DNA from 3 places in the Anaerosinus sp. genome. Region 3 is predicted to be linked to each of the others. Evidence: riboswitches for the same ligand, from Rfam matches in the RefSeq annotation. Region 3 holds a riboswitch; each other region holds the start of a gene.
The links. Region 3 has a riboswitch for S-adenosylmethionine ahead of ACWZFG_RS10145 (MetQ/NlpA family ABC transporter substrate-binding protein). Riboswitches for the same ligand answer to the same signal wherever they lie in the genome.

Region 1 (4,721 bases), on a different contig from region 3:
ACTCGTAGGACTATTATACTAGGGAAAAACACAAAAAGCAATGGATTTAGTGGTAAAAAACATAAAAACATGGATTTATATGGTTAATTACCATTGAATTATTTTGTTTTTGAGGAAAAAGATGTTTTACCTTCAATATTTTTCTTTTGTCTTATCATCTGGAAATTTATTAAAATAAATATGAACCCAATGATAATAAATGCGATGCCTCGATTCCAGAAACTAATTGTAGAATCAAAGAATTTTGCTGTTACTAGAAAACTAACTAAAAGCATACCCATATTTAATAGAGCAGAATTTGCTTGACGAAATCCTTTTTCCATTAATAAAAGTCCAATTGCCAACAAATAAATACTAGCTAAAGAAACCGAATAAATTTCTTGCATTGTAAATACTGCGAGAAGACAGGCAGTGATAATTATAATAGGTGAGGCTAAAAGAAGTTTTGTTAATAAATTGCTGCTGACTTGGAAGAGTTTATAACTAAATCCTAAAGATAATATGCTGAGGATTAGAATAATAGACCATACTGGATTTGTGAAATTTTGAGGAACGTTTTGCCAACATATTGAAAAAACAAGTGAATAGCAGGAAGTGATGAGCCCAAAAACACCAATGGTTGTTAATGGGCGGCGAGATACGGCTGTCTTTACTTCGAGGTGACTACCGATAACAAAAAGAAAGCAGAAAAACAAAGTTAAACATTGCATCATTAAATCGTTGAAATATTTTTCAAAGGTAAGAATAAATGCAGCTAATGAATTAATTACGATTAACCAAGCTAAAGGGGTTGAGGAAATGATCATATTTTTATCAAAGTGACGATAAATTGGAATAAGCAGTATGATAAATAACCAAACGCTGATCGCTTGGGGTGTACTGAAATTATCAATGAGCCAAATCATGTTGAGAATGCTATATAAAATAGCCGGTGAAACGGTTCTGGTTAGATATGCAAGTGGTAAAATTAAAAACATCCAGATGAGTAGTACTGTATCCAGGTGTAGTGCAATTTCATAATTTTGCCCAACGAGAGAGATTGAAGCGCCAATCATTAAAGATTGGAAGGCGGCTAATGATTCCTTATAGGTATTTGTTAGTTTATTGTAAACGATTCCGAGAAACATTGCGATTTGAGAAATGAATAACAGTCCTACTGCGATTGAAAGTCTAGATGCCCGAGTTAGGTTATCCCAATTATAGGCTAAAACAAGGAGCAACCCAAGCCCGATAAAGATAACGCCAATGAAAGTTACAATACGATTGAACTTATCGTCATTTTCCTCTTGTTCAATATCATAATGTTTAAGGATATTTTGCGCTGTATCTGATGAAATTATTTTTTTATCTATTAATATGGGAACTTGTGATTTTAGCCATTCATAATGCGACTGATTCATGAGTGATTACCTCCAATAGATATAGCTTAACAACTATTTTTTCGCTATTGTTTTTTAGTTTCCTTTAATTTTATGAAGGTAATGATTGTAATAGTAGCAAAAAAGCGTCTGGGTTCATAGTATACAGTAGCTAAGAGCTGCATTATCTTTCAAGGAGGCGTTTTATTATGGGCTTTAATGGCGGTGGAAATTGCTATTGGGTTTGGTTTATTATTATCGTTATAATATTGTTATGCTGCTGTTGTGGCGGCGGCTGGGGCTGCTAAAGAATAGAGAGCTAGCTCAAAAAGAAACAGTATTCGGCTTGGATTTCAAGCCGAATACTGTTTCAATTTTTTTATAAGGGAGGTATAATATATATCATAAATAAATTATTTGGAGGTAGCATGTTAAGAGCAAAATGTGAGGAGCTAATTAATGCCATTACGCATGGTGTTGGAGCTGTATTATCTGTAGCTGCTTTGATTGCAATGATTGTTGTTGCGGGTAACTATGGTGGTTTGTGGCACTTAGTAAGTGGTACGATTTATGGAGTATCTTTAATTTTATTGTATTTAGCATCTACTTTGTATCATAGTTTTACCAATGAGAAAAAGAAAGCTTTCTTTAAATTCCTTGATCACTCTGCAATCTATGTGCTAATTGCGGGAAATTATACACCCTTTGCATTAATTCCACTTCATGGGACTTTAGGTTGGATTGTTTTTGGACTTATGTGGGGACTAGCTGTGACAGGAATTATTTTTAAAGCTTTCTTTGTGAAACGCTTTAAAATCTTCTCGACGGTTTGTTACCTTTTAATGGGGTGGTTTGCTTTAATCATTATTCGCCCATTAATGGAAAGTGTACCGATTGAGACGATTTATTGGTTAGTTGCTGGTGGACTTGCTTACACTGCAGGTGCAGGCTTTTATCTGGCAAAACGAGTTCCTTATAATCATGCGATTTGGCATATGTTTGTTCTGGCTGGAAGTGCGATGCATTTTATCGCTGTTATTGGCTATGTTTTACCTTTATCAATTACAAGATAATATCATTGACGAGCGGTTTAGATTGTGGTAATATATTCATCAAAAATTAAATAAATTTCTTATCAAGAGAGGTTGAGGGACTGGCCCGATGAAACCCAGCAACCGGCACGTGGTGCAGTGGTGCTAATTCCAGCAGGAGAATTCCTGAAAGATGAGATTGTGTGGCAATAAAAGTCCCTTTCTCTGAGAAAGGGACTTGATTTTTTATACGAGAATAAAGGAGTGTTTTAGTTATGCCAATTAAGATTCCCAATAATTTACCGGCGACAAGTATTTTAGAAAAGGAAAATATTTTTGTGATGTATGATGATAGAGCGTACAGTCAGGATATTCGTCCATTAAAAATTTTAATTTTAAACTTAATGCCGATAAAATCTGTAACTGAAACACAATTATTACGGCTTTTAGGAAATTCTCCGCTTCAAGTAGAAGTTGATTTTATTTATACTGCAAGCTATACACCACAAAATACATCCCAAGAGCATTTGACGCAATTCTATGGGACTTTTGCTGATGTAAAGCATAAAAATTATGATGGTTTTATTATTACCGGCGCTCCGGTAGAACAAATGGACTTTGAGGAAGTTGACTATTGGGAAGAAGTCTGTGGGATTATGGAATGGAGTAAAACGCATGCATATTCGACATTTCATATTTGTTGGGGCTCACAGGCGGGATTATACTATCATTATGGAATTAAAAAGTATCCGGTAAGCCCCAAGGTGTTTGGCGTATATAAACATAAGAGAAATGTAGATTACGAGCCATTATTTAGAGGCTTTGATGATGAGTTTTATGTGCCTCATTCCAGGCATACTGAAGTTCGCAAAGAAGACATTGAAAAAATTCCGGAACTTACAATCCTTTCTGAGGCAGAAGGAGAAGCAGGAATTTATGCAGTGGCAAATCTGGAGAAACGGCAGTTTTTTATTACAGGTCATGCCGAATATGATCCAATGACGCTAAAAGCGGAATATGATCGCGATATTAAAGCTGGAATGGATATGCATATTCCATGCAATTATTATCCGAATAACGATCCGACGCAAGTGCCATTAGTAAAATGGCGCAGCGTAGCTAATCTATTGTTTGGAAACTGGTTAAATTATTATGTATATCAAGAAACACCATTTGACTTAACGAAACTTTTCTATAATAATGGAATTGGCTAATTATATTTAAATTGGCCAATGATGCAGTCATGGAGATGAAAACATGAATTTAATCGAAAAAGTGATGCAAAGCCAGCAGTTAAATAAAGCGGAAATAGTAGAGATTCTTTTAGGTGATTATAGCGGACTTGCAAATGCCGCAGATGCTGTACGGAAAAGGTACGTTGGCGATGAAGTGCATTTACGTGGTCTGATTGAGTTCTCTAACCACTGTAAGCAGAATTGCTGTTACTGTGGATTAAGATGTGCAAATAGAGAGGTAGATCGGTATCGATTATCTCCAGAAGAAATTGTTGCGGAAGCAAAATTGGCAAAGGAGTTAGGATATAGAACGATTGTAATGCAATCTGGTGAAGATGACAGCTTTTCAGTAGATAAAATGACAGCGATATTAAAGCAGATAAAAGCAATGGATGTAGCGATAACCCTTAGCATTGGCGAGAAAACTTATGAAGAATATAAAGCTTATAAAGAGGCTGGTGCTGATCGTTATTTACTTCGCATTGAGACGACAGATCAATCGTTATATCATAAATTGAATCCAGGAATGCGCTTTGAAAATCGTGTGCGTTGTTTGGAAGATTTGCAAAGGCTTGGGTATGAAGTTGGTTCAGGTTGTTTAATTGGATTGCCAGGACAAACGCTAGAATCCATCGCAGAGGATATTTTGTTTTTTAAAGAATTTCCTTTAGATATGGTTGGACTAGGGCCGTTCATACCAAATCCTGCAACGCCGCTGGCTGATTGTGAAAGTGGCAATTTGGAATTGAGTCTAAAAGTGATTGCACTCATTCGTTTGTTAATGCCAGACATTAATATTCCAGCAACGACAGCAATGGAAACATTGGATAAGACAGCAAGATTCCGCGCATTGCAAGGTGGTGCAAATGTCATCATGCCAAATGTTACCTCTTTATCATATAGAAAAAAATATCAGCTCTATCCAGGGAAAAGCGGCATAGATGATACACCGCAAAAGAGCAGAGCGGTAATTTGTGAAAAGGTGTTGGCTCTTGGTAGGAAAATTTCCGAAGGATATGGCTTTAGAAAAAATAAATAGAGGTGACTTAGTCACCTCTATTTATTTTAGCCCTTTGAAAAGAGACGAATTGCTTTTT
Region 2 (4,721 bases), on a different contig from region 3:
AAATGATAGAAAATGACGAATTGCTCGAGTGGGCAGAAGTTTATGATAATTATTACGGAACACCAGTAATAAAGCTTCAAGACATGTTAAAAGATAATGATGTAATTTTAGAGATTGATATTCAAGGTGCATTACAAATAAAGAAAAAATTTCCTAATGCAGTTCTAATTTATATTTTACCTCCTTCTATTGAAGAGTTGATTAAACGGTTGCATGACCGAGGAACAGACTCTTTAGAAGTTATTGAAAAAAGGTTAAGTTTAGCTCGTGAAGAAATTGCAAAAGCTGCATGCTATGATTATGTAGTTGTTAATGATAAGATTGAGATTGCTGTAAAAAAAATCATGGCAATTGTCATAGCTGAGCGTTGTAATGTAATTAGAAATAAAATTTTAATAAGAAATATATCTGAAAGTAGAGGCGAATCTAAATGATTAATCCATCGTTAGATATTTTAGTTAAAAAAGTTGATAGTAAATATACATTGGTTGTATTAGCTGCTAAAAGGGCAAGAGAGCTTATGGACGGTGATACCTTAACTGTTCATACAAAATCAACGAAAAAAGTAACAAATGCTTTAGAAGAAATCTATGATAATCAAATATCGTACAAAAGAACTAAATCTGGCATAAAGTAGGTATTTCATATGCTACAAAACAAGAATATTATTGTTGGCGTTACTGGAGGAATTGCTGCATATAAAGCTGTTGAAATCGTCAGCCGTTTAAGAAAAAATGGTGCAAACGTCCATGTTGTTATGACAAAAGCAGCACAAAATTTTGTAACGCCTTTGACTTTTCGTGAAATCAGTGGAAATCCGGTTAATACGAGTATGTGGAATGATGTCCCAGTGTGGAATGTTGAGCATATTGCATTAGCTAATTTAGCTGATTTAGTATTGATTGTTCCGGCAACTGCCAATATTGTTGGCAAAGTAAAAAATGGTATTGCAGATGATATGTTAACTACTTTAATCATGGCAACGAAAGCTCCAGTTATATTTGCACTAGCAATGAATGCCAATATGTATGAAAATAAAATATTACAAGATAATATAAAAGTTTTAGAAACCTACGGGTATAAATTTATTAAGCCTGAATCAGGTCATTTAGCTTGCGGTATTAGTGGAATTGGAAGATTGGCAGATCCAGAAGATATTGTTGAAGAAATAAAACAACATTTTATTTCTACCCAAGCTTTAATAAACAAAAAAGTGTTAGTAACAGCAGCTGGGACAATTGAAGCAATTGATCCAGTCAGGTATATCGGCAATCGTTCGAGTGGAAAAATGGGGTATGCTATTGCAAAGCAAGCGGCTTTATTAGGAGCTAGCGTTGTTTTAGTTTCTGGACCAAGCTATTTACCAGAACCAGAGGGTGTAACATTAATAAAAATAGAAAATGCATTAGAAATGCGAGAAATGGTATTAAAGGAATATAAAGATGCAGATATTATCATTAAAGCTGCTGCGGTAGCTGATTATCGACCACGCACTGTGGAAGAAAATAAAATAAAGAAAAATGAAGAAAAGTTAATTTTACAGTTGGAAAAGAATCCAGATATACTTCAAGAATTGGGGCAATTAAAAGAAAAAAATCAAATTTTAGTTGGTTTTGCTGCTGAAACTCAAGATTTGATTAAGTATGCCAAAGACAAAATCCAACGGAAAAATCTAGATATGATTGTAGCAAATGATGTTTCATTACCAGGTGCAGGGTTTAATATTGATACAAATATTGCAAAAATTATTTATAAAGATGGTAAAATTGAAAATCTTGATAAAATGTCTAAAGATGAACTAGCATGTCTGATTTTAGATAAAATAATTAAAAAATATCAGATTGTATCTTGATTTTTTTAAAAAGATACATTATGATTAATTAAAATGAAATATTTGCTCATCAAGAGTAGTGGAGGGACTGGCCCAATGAAGCTGCGGCAACCATTGAATCATTCAAAACGGTGCCAAATCCTGCAGAATAGTCTGTAAGATGAGAGTGAAAAGCTCTCTTTCGAGAGCTTTTTTTGATTTTAAATATTATATTAGGAGGAATAGATTTGACTAAAAAACGTGTTTTATTTACGTCAGAATCAGTAACAGAAGGACATCCAGATAAAATTGCTGATCAAATTTCTGATAGTGTATTAGATGCAATATTAGCGCAAGATCCAATGGGAAGAGTTGCATGTGAAACATTAATCACTACCGGGCAAGTGCATGTTGTTGGTGAAATTACTACAAATTGTTATGTTGACATTCCTAAAATTGTAAGAAAAACGATTAAAAATATCGGTTATACAAGAGCAAAATATGGATTTGATTCTGAAACCTGTGGAATTTTAACTTCCATAGATGAACAATCTGTAGATATTGCCATGGGGGTTGATAAAGCGCTAGAGGCAAAAAAAGGTACTATGGATGAAGCTATTGAAGCAATTGGTGCTGGAGACCAAGGTATGATGTTTGGTTATGCAACAAATGAAACTGCGGAATTTATGCCATTGCCGATTGCACTTGCTCATAAATTAGCACGACGTTTAACGGAAGTTCGTAAAAATGGTGAACTTGATTATTTAAGACCGGATGGAAAGACTCAAGTAACAGTAGAATATGTTGATGGCAAGCCAGTTCGTATTGATACGATTGTTATTTCTACTCAACATGGTCCAGAAGTAGATTTAGCTACAATTGAAAAAGATCTTATTGAAAAAGTGATTAAACCTATTGTGCCAGCAGAATTACTAGATGATGAAACTAAGTATTATATAAATCCTACAGGGCGCTTTGTTGTTGGCGGTCCACAGGGTGATGCGGGCTTAACTGGAAGAAAAATTATTGTTGATACTTATGGTGGTATGGCTCGTCACGGTGGTGGAGCTTTTTCAGGGAAAGATCCTACGAAAGTTGATAGATCTGCAGCTTATGCAGCACGATATGTAGCGAAAAATATTGTTGCTGCAGGACTTGCTGATAAATGTGAAATTCAAATTGCTTATGCGATTGGTGTTGCTAAACCAGTTTCAATTATGGTTGAAACTTTTGGGACTGCTAAAATTGAGGAAACTAAAATTGTTCAGTTAGTAAAAGATAATTTTGATCTTCGTCCAGCTGGAATTATTAAGACGCTAGATTTGAGACGTCCGATTTATGCAAAAACAGCGGCATATGGTCATTTTGGACGTACTGATGTTGATTTACCTTGGGAACGCTTAGACAAAGTTGAGATTTTAAAAAAAGCTTTAAATTAATTATGCTAAAGGGACTCAAAAGAGTCCCTTTACTATTTTGATAATATGGTGAAAAGATGAATAAAGTAGCAAAAATATTTATAAATATGCCAATAAAAACGATTGCAAAAGGATATTCTTATATTGTTCCCGACCAATTTTCTTATCTTGATATTGGCTGGAGAGTTTGTGTACCTTTTGGACATCAGTATTTAGAGGGTTTTGTAGTTGAAATCGCTTTTGTTGAAAATTGTGATGGATTAAAAGAAGTGGTTGCTGTAATTGACAAGAGTGCTTGGTTTAATCAAGAGATGATAGATACAGCTAAATGGATAGCGTCATATTACTTATGTAGTCTAGGCGAAAGTATGAGGCTTTTTATCCCTGGGAAGAAAAGTATTAGCGTGGATTTATTTTATGAGGCGATAGCATTAGAGGAAAATGGGATAAATTGTTGTTGTATTTATAAATATTTGCAAGCAAATGGACCGCTTAATATGAATTGCTTAAAAAAGTATTTTCCTACATATGACATGGAAAAAGTTCTAGAGCGACTATTAAGTGAGGGGAAAATTAAAAAAGTATATAAAGTCCGAAGTAGAGTGAAAGAAAAATTCGAAAAATTTGTTATGATTAATGAATTTTGCGATAAAGAGCCGAGCATATATTTAAAAAATAAGCCAGCACAACTGCGTTTAGTAAACCTAATGCTAACAAAAAGAAAACTTCCACGAAAGACATTAATGGAATTTTCTTCCTCGGTAATTCATGCATTAGAGAAAGATGGCTTTATTCACGTTGTAAATGAGCGAGTGTTAAGAGATAGTTACAAAGATTATCACTTCCAAATGGTAAAGAAATCTTTAAATCCGTCACAAGAAAATGCTATTGAACAAGTCACTGCAAAAATATACGAGAAAAAACATGATACATTTTTATTATATGGAGTGACTGGTAGTGGTAAAACAGAAGTATATATTAATATTGTAGAAAAAATTAGAAAGTTAGATAAACAGGCGATCATTTTAGTCCCTGAAATTGCTTTAGCAAGTCAAATGATTCAAAGATTTAAAGAAAATTTTTCAAATGACATCGTTGTAATGCATAGTAAATTATCTATTGAAGAACGTAATGACGCGATTGAAAGGTTGCATAATAAAGAAGTTGGTATAGTTATTGGGGCTAGATCAGCAGTTTTTGTGCCTCTTGATGATCTTGGTGTCATTATTATTGATGAGGAACATGAAGTTTCATATAAGCAAGAAGAACGACCTTATTACCACACACGTGAAGTGGCAAAAATGAGAACGTTTTATTCAAATGCAATTTTATTATTAGGTAGTGCTACGCCATCGCTTGAAAGCTATTATAAAGCTCAATGTAGCGAATATAAGTTGCTATCATTACCTAAGAGGGCAAATAATTCCAATTTACCTAGTGTTCATATAGTGGATATGAGGAATGAATTAGCGAAAGGCAAAAGATCAATTCTA
Region 3 (4,721 bases):
GCACCTAAAATTCGATTAAAGGATAAATTCTCTAAAATATGCCCCTTATCTGTAGTAACGAGAATAACCCCTAACGGAATTCCAATCAATGCGGAAATAAGCGAGGATACACAGACCATGTACGTCGTTTCCCATAACCCTTTAGCTAATAGCATTATCATGTCCTGCGACATAGCCAATCACCTCAATTCCTAAGTTTCTTTCCTGTAAATAATTCAATGATTTTTGTATCTCTTCATCTTCACCTGTAATCTCAAGAACCAAAGTGCCATATGGTGTACTCTTGATATGATCAACATTTCCATAAATAATATTTGTATCTACGGCAAAGCGACGAATTAAGCTGGATATTACCGGTTCTTCCGCCGAATTTCCGATAAAGGATAAGCGAACTAATAAACTACTATTTGGAATTGGGATTTGCGATATCTTAGCATCTTTAAATGCCTCTGGAATATCACGACTGATAATGACACTGATAAACTCTTTCGTAATCGGTTGCTGTGGATTCGTAAATACATCCAGCACTGTCCCTTGCTCACAAATCACACCATTTTCTATCACAGCTACATTATCACAAATTTCTTTAATTACCTGCATTTCATGGGTAATTAAAACTACAGTTAATTGCAATTTTTGATTAATATCACGGATTAATTCCAAAATAGATTTCGTCGTTTGTGGATCAAGCGCAGAAGTTGCTTCATCGCATAAAAGCACCTTCGGATCACTTGCCAAAGCTCTCGCAATCCCTACTCTTTGCTTCTGACCACCACTTAGTTGCGCAGGATATTGATCTTTTTTATCTGCAAGTCCTACCAATTCTAACAAAGGTAAAACCTTTTTTGCTATCTCCGATTTTTTTGTTCCGATTAATGTTAATGGAAACGCTACATTTTCATAGACAGTAGCTGAAGAAAGCAGATTAAAATGCTGAAAAATCATGCCGATACTTTTTCTCGCTTTTCTAAGCTGACTATCTGACATCGCTGTCAAATCTTCGCCATCAACAATGACCTTTCCTTTTGTCGGACGTTCTAACATGTTAATACACCGAATTAATGTACTTTTTCCTGCACCGCTAAGTCCAATAACACCATAAATTTCCCCGCGCTTAATATGAAGATTAATGCCTTTTAATGCGTGAACTGGGCCCGATGCTCCATCATAAATCTTTTCTATATTCGATAGCTGAATCAACTTTTTTCACTCCTTTAATCTATTTACCAAGTTGCAATTCCCGAACCAGCAAAATGGTCATTGACAAATTGTTTTACTTCTTCTGAATGATAAGCCTTCACAAATTTTTGATAAGCTATATTCTCTTTATCCGCTGACCGAACGACTAAAATATTCGCATAGGGTGAAGCTGCATCTTCTAAAAACAATGCATCTTTCGTTGGTACTAACCCTGCGGAAACTGCATAATTCGTATTGATCACTGCAAGGCTGACATCACTTAACGATAATGGAATCTGCGCCGCTTCTAATTCCTTGACTACAAGATGTTTCGGATTTTCCACAATATCCGCTGCCGTCGCACTAAGTCCAGCATTTTCTTTTAACTTGATCAGACCCGCTTTTTCTAAAATGTTTAACGCTCTGCCACCGTTACTAGGATCATTAGGTATCGCGATTACACCATTTTCCGGAACTTGCTGAATCGCCGTCAAATTTTTGGAATATACCCCCATTGGGAACAAAATTGTTTTTGCCAAAGTTTCGATTTTGTAGCCACGGTCTTTCACCTGTGCATCAAGAAATGGCTGATGCTGATAACTATTCACATCAATCTCCCCTTGATTTAATGCGACGTTCGGTTGAATATAATCACTAAACTCAATAATTTCAATAGTTAAACCCTCTTTCGCCGCTACTTTTTGTACAACCTCCATAACCTCTGCATGAGGTCCAGGCGTTACCCCAACCTTTATTGATGTTTTTTCCGCCGAAGGATCTGCATTTTTATCGGAAGTACAACCCGAGATTAGCGTCATACTCAAAACTGCCACCATAGCCAAAATCAACCCTACCCACTTTTTTCTCATTTAAAATCCCCCCTAAAATTATTTCCAGTCAAACAAAAAGGCTCTTTTCCGTGAGGAAAAGAGCCTATCATTCATACACTACTTTTCTCTCATCTCCAGGAAATATACTCCTGCTGGATTTGGCACCACTGCATTTCTGCCGGTTGCCGGGTTTCATCGGGCCAGTCCCTCGACCTCTCTTGATAAGAGCTTCTCATTTAATTATGGTTTAGATAATATCACTAACAAATTCTCTTGTCAATAAAAAATCGTATACTTGTAACAATTACCGTTTAAAAATAAATTTTAATGCCTCTTTACTCGCCCTAAAACTTTATTATTGAAATATTTTACATCATCAATATATTTACTCATTATAAAACACTCAATTAAGTAATCTTTCTATCTACCGATTATTTTTCTATTTTCACTTTAATTCTCGCCCTATTTTTATCAATCTCGCCACTCGTTCAGCGGCAAGCGTGAGGAGCACTTCGGCATTTTTCATACAATCTTCTAACTGCATTGGTTGGTGTGGGATTGCTTGTACACCATCAATGCCGCCCTTAAAAATTTCTTCATACCCTTTGCCCAATGCGCCGGAGATACAGACAACAGGAATATGATACGCTTTCGCAATCTCAGCAATTCCAATTGGTGCCTTTCCACATAAGGTTTGCTTGTCTGTACGGCCTTCCCCCGTAATGACTAAATCAGCCTCTTTGATTTTTTCCGCAAAATTGAGCGTTTCCATAACAAGCGAAATTCCGCGTTTCATCCTTGCCCCAGTAAACCACAAAAGTCCTGCTCCAAGTCCTCCTGCCGCCCCCGCACCATCGCTATTCCGAAAATCTTTCCCCGTGACCCTTGTCATAATATCTGCATAATGGCCTAATGCGCAATCAAGATTTCGCACATCATCAGTTGTTGCACCTTTTTGCGGTCCATATACTGCTGATGCACCATTTTCACCACATAACGGATTTGCAACATCGCAAGCGACAACTACTTCCACCTGCTCGATTCTTCTATCGAATTTGCTTAAATCAACATTTGCCAAAGAAGTTAATGCTGCTCCACCAAACGCTATACTTTCTCCATTTTCGTCTAAGAATTTAGCCCCTAAAGCCTGTGCCATTCCTGAGCCGCCATCATTCGTCGCACTGCCGCCAATGGCAACAATAATCTTATGTAAATTTTTTTCAAGCGCCGCCCTCATCAATTGTCCCGTTCCGTAGGTCGTCGCTTTATTGATATCACATTTTGCCGCTTCAACCAATGTCAACCCTGAGGCCTCTGCCATTTCAATGATTGCGGTCTTGCCATCCCCTAAGATGCCCCATCTTGCCTCCACCGTTCCACCAATTGGCGACATAACTTTTGTTTTTTCAATGCTTCCGCCAGTCGCATAAACAAGCGTATCAAGCGTTCCCTCACCACCATCCGCAATCGGCATTTTTATGAAATCCGCAGCGGGAAAAATTCTCTTCATTCCACATTCTATCGCTTTGACCGCCGCAATCGCTGACAAACTCCCCTTAAACGAATCCGGTGCAATGATAATTTTCACATTTCCACCCCCTTATTTATTCCATAGCACTTCTTGCCCATTGAATTACATCATAAAAAAGCCCTGCTACCTTCGCAAAAATATTGAATCCTGCTTCAACATCTTCTTCAGCCAGCAAATCTATTTGCCTTACAACTTCTTCGCCATAAAGTACATTTATCTTTCCAACAGCTTGTCCCTTTCGCACAGGTGCCCTAACTGTCGGTACTTCAAGTTGCAATGCATAACGATTTCTATCACCGTTAGATACCGCAATCTTGATATCTTCATTAGGACTTGCTTTTACGCGATAAGAAATTCCATCATCTACACGCACAAAAGTGCTTGAGCCTTCTTTTGTCACCATTGTTTCCATTGTTACTTTTTCAAAGCCATAATCTAATAACGCCGCGGCCTCATACCAGCGATAATCCTGCGCGCAGTGCAAAACTACAGCAATAAGATTTACACCATCTCGCTCGGCAGAAGCAACAAGACACTCCCCTGCTGCCTCCGTATAGCCTGTTTTCATTCCATTAATCCCCTGATAATTTCCCAATAGTAAATTTGTATTTTCAAATAGAACGGGGGCTTGGTATTCTCGCCACGAAAAAGATTTATACTGCGTTTTGATAATCTCTCTAAACATAGGATTTTTATATGCATACGCTCCAATTCGTGCCAAATCATGTGCAGTTGTATAATGATTGGGATCTGGTAACCCGCAAGAATTTGCAAAATGCGTATGAAACGCCCCCAAGCGTTGTGCTTTTTCATTCATTAGCGCAGCGAAATTCTCAACTAAGCCAGAGATATGTTCCGCCACCGCAATGGATGCATCATTGCCGGATAACATCATAATGCCGTACAACGCATCTATCATCGGCAGTTGATCCCCAGTCGCTAATTGCATTGAAGAGCCTTCTGTCCCAGCAGCATTCTCGCTTACCATAATTACATCATTTAAATTACTTTTTTCTAATGCAAGAATCGTCGTCATAATTTTTGTCGTACTTGCCGGATACATTTTTTTCTCAGCATTTTTTTCATAAATAACTTTCCCCGTGTCTGCTTCTATTAAAATAACAGCCTGTGCTGTCAGCTTTTCAAGATCCGGCGACGCGAACCCAACCGATATTTTTATT

Region 1: linked by a shared signal. The riboswitch ahead of metA (homoserine O-acetyltransferase MetA) and the one ahead of ACWZFG_RS10145 (MetQ/NlpA family ABC transporter substrate-binding protein) in region 3 are both predicted to bind S-adenosylmethionine.
Region 2: linked by a shared signal. The riboswitch ahead of metK (methionine adenosyltransferase) and the one ahead of ACWZFG_RS10145 (MetQ/NlpA family ABC transporter substrate-binding protein) in region 3 are both predicted to bind S-adenosylmethionine.

Annotation. Positions count from the first base shown of each region.
Region 1 is NZ_CBDNNH010000025.1:67,801-72,521, forward strand. It holds gene ACWZFG_RS12255 (DUF2157 domain-containing protein) at 99-1,400, opposite strand; gene trhA (PAQR family membrane homeostasis protein TrhA) at 1,787-2,431, shown strand; SAM riboswitch class I at 2,488-2,589, shown strand; gene metA (homoserine O-acetyltransferase MetA) at 2,665-3,603, shown strand; gene hydE ([FeFe] hydrogenase H-cluster radical SAM maturase HydE) at 3,647-4,663, shown strand.
Region 2 is NZ_CBDNNH010000012.1:44,959-49,679, reverse strand. It holds gene gmk (guanylate kinase) at 1-434, shown strand, start outside; gene rpoZ (DNA-directed RNA polymerase subunit omega) at 431-637, shown strand; gene coaBC (bifunctional phosphopantothenoylcysteine decarboxylase/phosphopantothenate--cysteine ligase CoaBC) at 647-1,852, shown strand; SAM riboswitch class I at 1,896-1,998, shown strand; gene metK (methionine adenosyltransferase) at 2,059-3,249, shown strand; gene priA (primosomal protein N') at 3,306-4,721, shown strand, end outside.
Region 3 is NZ_CBDNNH010000018.1:406,095-410,815, forward strand. It holds gene ACWZFG_RS10135 (methionine ABC transporter permease) at 1-173, opposite strand, end outside; gene ACWZFG_RS10140 (methionine ABC transporter ATP-binding protein) at 142-1,200, opposite strand; gene ACWZFG_RS10145 (MetQ/NlpA family ABC transporter substrate-binding protein) at 1,224-2,048, opposite strand; SAM riboswitch class I at 2,135-2,237, opposite strand; gene ACWZFG_RS10150 (glycerate kinase) at 2,455-3,597, opposite strand; gene ACWZFG_RS10155 (D-alanyl-D-alanine carboxypeptidase family protein) at 3,614-4,721, opposite strand, start outside.